Regions from separate parts of the Lactococcus sp. LG1074 genome, predicted to be linked through region 1. Evidence: riboswitches for the same ligand, from Rfam matches in the RefSeq annotation. Region 1 holds a riboswitch; the other holds the start of a gene.

Region 1 (3,438 bases):
TTTCGTAAGCGAGTTTGCGTGTTTCCCAGTCTTTAGACTCAAGATTAGCAGCACCGTTGTCAGTCAAGATACTATCGAAACGTTCAACGAGGGCTTTCTTTGCTTCTTCTTCAATGTTTGGACGAATAATATAAAGAATTTCGTATTTTGTCATTGATTTTTCCTCCTTTTGGACTAATGACACAGGTTGGAGCCTGTGTAAGTTATGAGTTTTTACTCACAAGTATATATTCTATCAAATTTAGCTACATTTTGCAAGTTGATTTATCTTATTTATTCTATTATAAAATAAAAAATAACCCTCTGCCTCTGCAGAAGATTTCTCATCATTTTTTATTATTAAGCGACTACATCAAGCACATTAGCTGGAATGTAGCGATACTCACCTTCTTTCGATTGATAATAGCCAAGCTTTTTCACGATAAAATGCAACTTGCAACGGCTATCAAAGCGCTGGTATAAGTGGGAAATTTCCCCTTCCTGGCTACGGGTTACGCATACTATTTTTTCTCCCGCGTAAGTTGGAGATACATATTTTGGGGTAAACGTCATTGAAAACCACCTCCAGATATAATTGAGATGAAAACGCAATCATCTCTTCTTATACTATAACTCTTTTTAATCTCTAAAACAAATGTCTAGATTTTTAATGGCTAAACATTAAAAAATCTGTAATTTTAAACAACAGCATGTATAATTATTCAAATCTAGTAGGCTCGTCCTTGACATCCCTCTCAAATTAATCTAAAATATTCATAAATACTTAATAAACGATAGAGGTCGCAACCAATAATAAGCTAAGCAGAGCTAGAGCATGCTGAGAAGTTTAGCCCAGGAGCGGTTGCCGAAAGAGAAGTTATGCTCACCGACTTTTCTTGGTTTAGCGGGAAATACCTGTTAAACTGTCGTGGTCTAACTATGACCATGATGCGCTATTCGGATGAAAGATCTTTCTGACGTTTAGCAATCTCTAGGGATTGCTTTTTGTATTAATATTTATAAATTTAGGAGAGAAGTAATGGATAATACTTCAAATAATGAGGCCACGCCATCCACGCAAGTTAAACGTGGCCTTAAACATCGTCACTTAACAATGATTGCCTTAGGAGGAACTATTGGTACCGGGCTATTTGTTGCATCAGGCGCAACGATTTCTCAAGCTGGACCTTTAGGCGCGTTAGTTGCCTATGTCGCCATTGGGCTCATGGTTTTCTTCCTTATGACGTCTTTAGGTGAAATGGCTTCCTATCTTCCAGTATCAGGCTCTTTTGCTTCTTTCGCTGACCGTTATGTAGATAAAGCTTTCGGCTTCGCTATGGGATGGAACTATTGGTTTAACTCAGCAATTACTGTAGCGGTTGAGGCAGCTACAGTTGGTGTTATTATGCAGTTCTGGTTGCCCCATGTGCCCACATGGATATGGTCGACTATTGTGATTGCGCTCATCCTCTTGGTTAACCTCATTTCAGCTAAAGCTTATGGTGAAGCAGAATTTTGGATGGCGACAATTAAAGTCATCGCTGTTATCGCCTTTATCGTGATTGGTCTCGCAACAATTTTTGGAGTTATGAGTTATAAGCCAGATGTGGCACGCAATCTTTCTGCTGGAGGAAATCATGGTTTTGTCGGTGGTATTGGAGGTATGATTGCTGTCTTCATGATTGCAGGCTTCTCTTTCCAAGGTACAGAAATCGTTGGTATCGCAGCCGGCGAGTCAGAAAACCCTGAGAAAAATGTACCCTCAGCGATTAAACAAGTCTTTTGGCGGATTATTATTTTCTATTTCCTCTCAATATTCGTAATCGGTGCCTTGGTTTACTATAAAGACCCAAGTCTTCTCCGTGCAGCAACCCAAAGCGACATTACCGTTTCTCCATTTACCTTGGTATTTGAACGTGCTGGCTTAGCTGCTGCTGCATCCGTTATGAATGCTGTCATCTTAACCTCGGTTATTTCATCTGCCAATTCTTGGTTATATGCTGCTTCTCGCATGCTTTTTGGTATGGCAAAAGAGGGGCATGCACCGAAAATCTTCGCTAAAACAAATACAAGCAACGGGGTACCAATTTATGCAATTTTAGCGACTGTTGCCATCGGTCTTTTGGCCTTCTTAACAAGTATCTTCGGAACTGAGATTTATTTCTATTTGGTCGCTGCTTCCGGTTTATCTGGTTTCTTGGCTTGGATTGGAATTGCTATCTGTCATTTCCGCTTCCGCCGTGCTTTTATTAAACAAGGTCACAAACTTTCTGAGTTAGGCTACCATGCTAAATGGTTCCCTATTGGGCCAATCATCGCTCTTATTCTTTCAATCATTATCGTTATCGGGCAAATTACTACCGTAACGATGAATGCGCAAAGCATCATTACAACCTACCTTGCTTTACCTCTCTTCTTGATTTTATATTTCTCTTACAAAATCGTGAAGAAAACAAAACTTATTCCGCTTGAAGAAGTTGATTTAAGCCGTGATATTGATTAAAACGAATATAAAAACGCCATAAGGCGTTTTTTTAGTCGTTGATTATCTTCACTTTTTCACCAAAAAATTCTTTGGCCTTACTTACAAGAACTTCTTCTTCTTCTGGCTCAGATTCCGTATCTTTTGTAACATGCTGCTCCCCTTTTTTAAGGCTTAAGACATACTCTTGACGTACAGCCTGCCAATCTTGCTCTGCTAAAGCAATAATCTCAGGCGAAAATCCCAATATTGATGACATTAAATTGCCAAAAGTTAATTGTAGGTTTTCATTTTCCGTAACACGCTTTGCTAAATTACCATGAGGAAAAGTAACTACCACAAAATTGCTTGAGGCTGCCACGGGGGCAGTATTATTGATTAAGGCACGGTCTGAAGGTTTGGTAAAGCTGGAAACAATCTCAGGCCATGCACCAAAAACTGCTTGACGAGCTTCGTTGGTCGCTTCCTTTAAAGCTTTAAAAACCAAATCTTGATTTACAGTGTACTTTTCGGTGACTGTTTTCGTTTTCACTTGCTGCTTAATTTGAACTTCTTGACTGACAGTGGATACCACCGTTTGGCTGCCCGTTTCTGCCACTTTAGCTTTTAGCTCTGCAACTTCTGCTTTTAAAGCCTGAAGCTCATGGTTCAAACTTTCCGGAACTTCCTTATCTTCCGCAGAAGAATAAGCACCTGCATCTACAAGACGCATCGTCATCACATCAGCAGCAATTTTACTCTGTGTTGTTTCTTTAATAATTTTCAGAGACTCAATCGCAATATTGATCCATTGGTAAAGACGAGGTCGTGGGATTTCATTATTTTCCCGCAAAAGCAAATCACGGAAATAAGTTAAGAGATCTTCCGTAAAACGTAACATATTTTTACCTTCAAGAAAGATTTTCTCCAAAGCATCAAGTGCAGTTGGTCCATCTGAAGCGATCAATGCTGCAACATAAGAGACAAGCGCTTCATTG
Region 2 (3,438 bases), 530 kb from region 1:
CAAAATTGACGTGGAAGGCCGCGAAAGTTATATTCAAACGGTTCGTGGTATGGGATATGTCATGCGTGACCGCAAATAATATAGGGAATATATAAGAAGATTTCTAGTGGTTTTGCCACTAGATTTATTCCTTTTATGGCGATGTAAAGAAATAGAAAAATGCGACATGGTAAAATTTTTTGATTCGAAGAAGAAAAAAGCAGAAAATCTGCCCGAGCGTAAGCGAAGCATCATGCTACGTTGGGCCTTTGCAAATACGATTTTTTGTTTTATAACCTTCACTATTTTTACAGTATTAGTTTATCAACTGACCATAACAACCTTCATCAATTCTGAAAAAGAGGACATGATGAAAGCTCTGGACAATGTTGAGCAAAGTTTGTCCCAATCGGAAAGCAAACTGTCGGAGGACAATCTTGCGAATTATTTGGCTTATGCCAAAGACTACACAGCATCCAGTCAGGGAAAAGAAAATGAGCTAGAAACACTTGGAAGTATGATTGGTTCTAGGAAGTCTTTTTATGTCTTTGATGTCGGTGAAAATTTGATTTATTCGACCAATTCGTATGGTTTCCCGCTAAGGAAAGATGTGGGGGATTCTACTCATGCTGTACGTACATTTGGTGAATATTCTGGTTATTTGGTTGAACGACCCGTTCATTCTAAGAAAACAGGGAAACTGATTGGCTATGTGCAGGCTTTCTATGATATGAGTTATTATTACAGCGTGCGAACAAAGCTGCTGATTGCCTTGATTATCTTAGAAATTATTGCTCTCTTTATTGCTCAGTTTGTCGGTTATTTTATGGCAAGTCGCTATATCAAGCCTCTAGAGCGTTTGCACGATGCGATTACTACACGTGCCAATAATTTGAAGGCGGATTTCAAACCTGTAGTGATTCAAACAGGCGATGAAATTGAAGAACTGGCGACTGTTTATAACGATATGATGATTAAGCTTAACGATTACGTTGATCAGCAGAAACGTTTTGTTTCTGATGTCAGTCACGAGCTACGTACGCCACTTGCAGTTTTAGATGGTCATTTGAATCTCTTGAATCGATGGGGGAAAAATGATCCTGAAGTGCTTGAGGAGTCTTTACAGGCCAGTATAGAAGAAGTTAGCACGATGAGAACGATGTTAGAGGAGATGCTTGCATTGGCCCGTCTTGAAAGCATTGATTTTCAAGATGAAGATCTGATCTGTGATCCAACAGAAGTTTCTAATTTTCTTAAGAAAAACTTTCTCCTTATTCATCCTGATTTAAATTTAACTGTTGAGAATTACTTGACGCCGGGTAGTTTGGCTCATATTTATCCCAACCATTATGAACAAGGCTTAAAAATTTTGATTGATAATGCGATAAAATACTCGCCTAAAGATCGCCAAGAAGTGAAAATCCATCTAGAAGAAGATGACAAATACATTATTACGACAGTTGAGGATCGTGGCTATGGCATTAGTCAAGAAGATTTAAAACATGTCTTTGAGCGCTTTTTCCGTGCCGATAAAGCACGAAATCGAGATATAGGTGGAACAGGTCTTGGTCTGTCTATTATCCAACGCATAGTGGAAAACTATGACGGGGATGTCAGTGTGACTTCCATTGTAGGCGAAGGATCGAAATTTACTTTAAAAATTCCTAAGATTAAATAAATATAAAAAGCCTACTGAGTATCTAAAAGTACTTGCTAGACTTTTAATCTTAATCTTATTTCTTGAGTTTTTTGATAATTCGAGAAAATTGTTGACATTCGTTTAAAAAAAGGTTAAGATTTAAAATACAATATACAAATAAAATGATAGAGGTCGCAATGAATAGGATGTTTTACTGAGCTGGACAAGCGTTGAAGTAAAACGGAGGAGACATTGCCGAAACGAATTCACTCGTCCAAGTGAGTTTGTTGGGGCAGCAAGGGATACTTGCTGAACTGTCGCAGTTTTGCGGAGTGCTATTCGTTACTTACTGATAATATGAATCACGTACAACGTTTAGCAACCTCTCTGTGTAAAGGTTGCTTTTTATTTGGAAAAATGAAAGAGAGAGTATTATGAGAAGAAAAAACTTATTCTTACTTGTCGCGACGTTGTTTACGGTATTATTTATCGGTAGTTCAAAAGTGAGTGCAGAACAGTTCCGTGTCGGAATGGAAGCTGCATATGCCCCTTTTAACTGGACACAATATGATGATAGCAACGGTGCTGTCCCTATTGATGGTGTAGATGGTCAATGGGCTAATGGTTACGATGTACAAGTTGCAAAAAAACTTGCTGATAAGTTAAATAAAGAATTAGTAATCGTCAAATCAAGTTGGGATGGCTTGCTGCCAGCTCTAAAATCCGGAAAAATCGATGGCATTATTGCAGGAATGTCGCCAACTGCGGAACGTAGAGAACAAATCGCCTTTTCAGAACCGTATTACACATCTAACCTTGTAATGATGGTCAAAAGTGGCGGTCCCTTTGCTCAAGCATCGAGTTTAGCAGACTTCTCTGGTGCAAAAATCACTGCTCAGCTGGGAACTTTTCACTATAACATGATTGACCAGATTGAAAGTGTTAACAAGCAAACAGCAATGAAAGATTTTTCAAGCATGCGTGTGGCTTTACAAAGTGGAGCCATCGATGGTTATGTAGCTGAACGTCCCGAAGGAGTGACAGCAGAGAAAGCAAATCCAGACTTCAAAATGATTGAATTTGGCGAAGGAAAAGGTTTTGTCACAAACTCTGATGATACAACAGTCGCAGTAGGTTTACGTAAAAATGATCCCAACTTACCTGTAATTAATAGCTTTTTGACAGGTTTTACACCTCAAGACCAAAAAGAACTGATGGATGAAATGATTGCTGCTCAACCAGAAGCTAAAATACAAGGCGCTTGGTATGATCAAATTATCAGTATTGTAAGAGATAACGGCAAACAGTTTCTTAATGGTACAGGGATGACCTTATTCATCTCTTTGATTGGTACGATTATTGGTACGGTTTTAGGTCTTCTTATTGGCGTTTATCGTACTATTCCAGAAATTAGTAATAAATTTTTAGCCTTTTTACATAAAGTATTTGGCTGGCTTATTTCAGCTTATATTGAAATTTTCCGTGGTACACCAATGATTGTTCAAGCAATGGTGCTTTACTATGGAACAGCTCTAGCTTTTGGCTTGAGTTTGGATCGGACCTTAGCTGCGCTAATTATTGTGTCCATCAATACAGGTGCTTATATGTCGGAGATTGTACGTGGCGGTATTTTCTCTGTGGATCAAGGGCAATTTGAAGCCGCGCAAGCTATCGGAATGACGCATGGGCAAACTATGCGCAAGGTTGTTTTACCACAAGTCTTGCGAAATATTCTTCCAGCAACAGGAAATGAATTTGTCATTAATATCAAAGATACATCAGTCTTATCTGTAATTTCAGTAACTGAGCTCTTTTTCCAA

Evidence for each region. A riboswitch is a leader RNA that binds a small molecule or an ion and turns the genes downstream of it on or off. The one in region 1 is predicted to bind lysine.
Region 2: linked by a shared signal. The riboswitch ahead of J0J36_RS02190 (ABC transporter permease subunit) and the one ahead of J0J36_RS09600 (amino acid permease) in region 1 are both predicted to bind lysine.

What each region holds. Positions count from the first base shown of each region.
Region 1 covers NZ_CP071293.1:1,920,588-1,924,025, forward strand. The annotation lists gene rpsF (30S ribosomal protein S6) at 1-154, opposite strand, end outside; gene J0J36_RS09595 (hypothetical protein) at 340-552, opposite strand; lysine riboswitch at 767-943, shown strand; gene J0J36_RS09600 (amino acid permease) at 1,019-2,482, shown strand; gene dnaX (DNA polymerase III subunit gamma/tau) at 2,514-3,438, opposite strand, start outside.
Region 2 covers NZ_CP071293.1:453,474-456,911, forward strand. The annotation lists gene J0J36_RS02180 (response regulator transcription factor) at 1-79, shown strand, start outside; gene J0J36_RS02185 (HAMP domain-containing histidine kinase) at 167-1,657, shown strand; lysine riboswitch at 1,797-1,964, shown strand; gene J0J36_RS02190 (ABC transporter permease subunit) at 2,053-3,438, shown strand, end outside.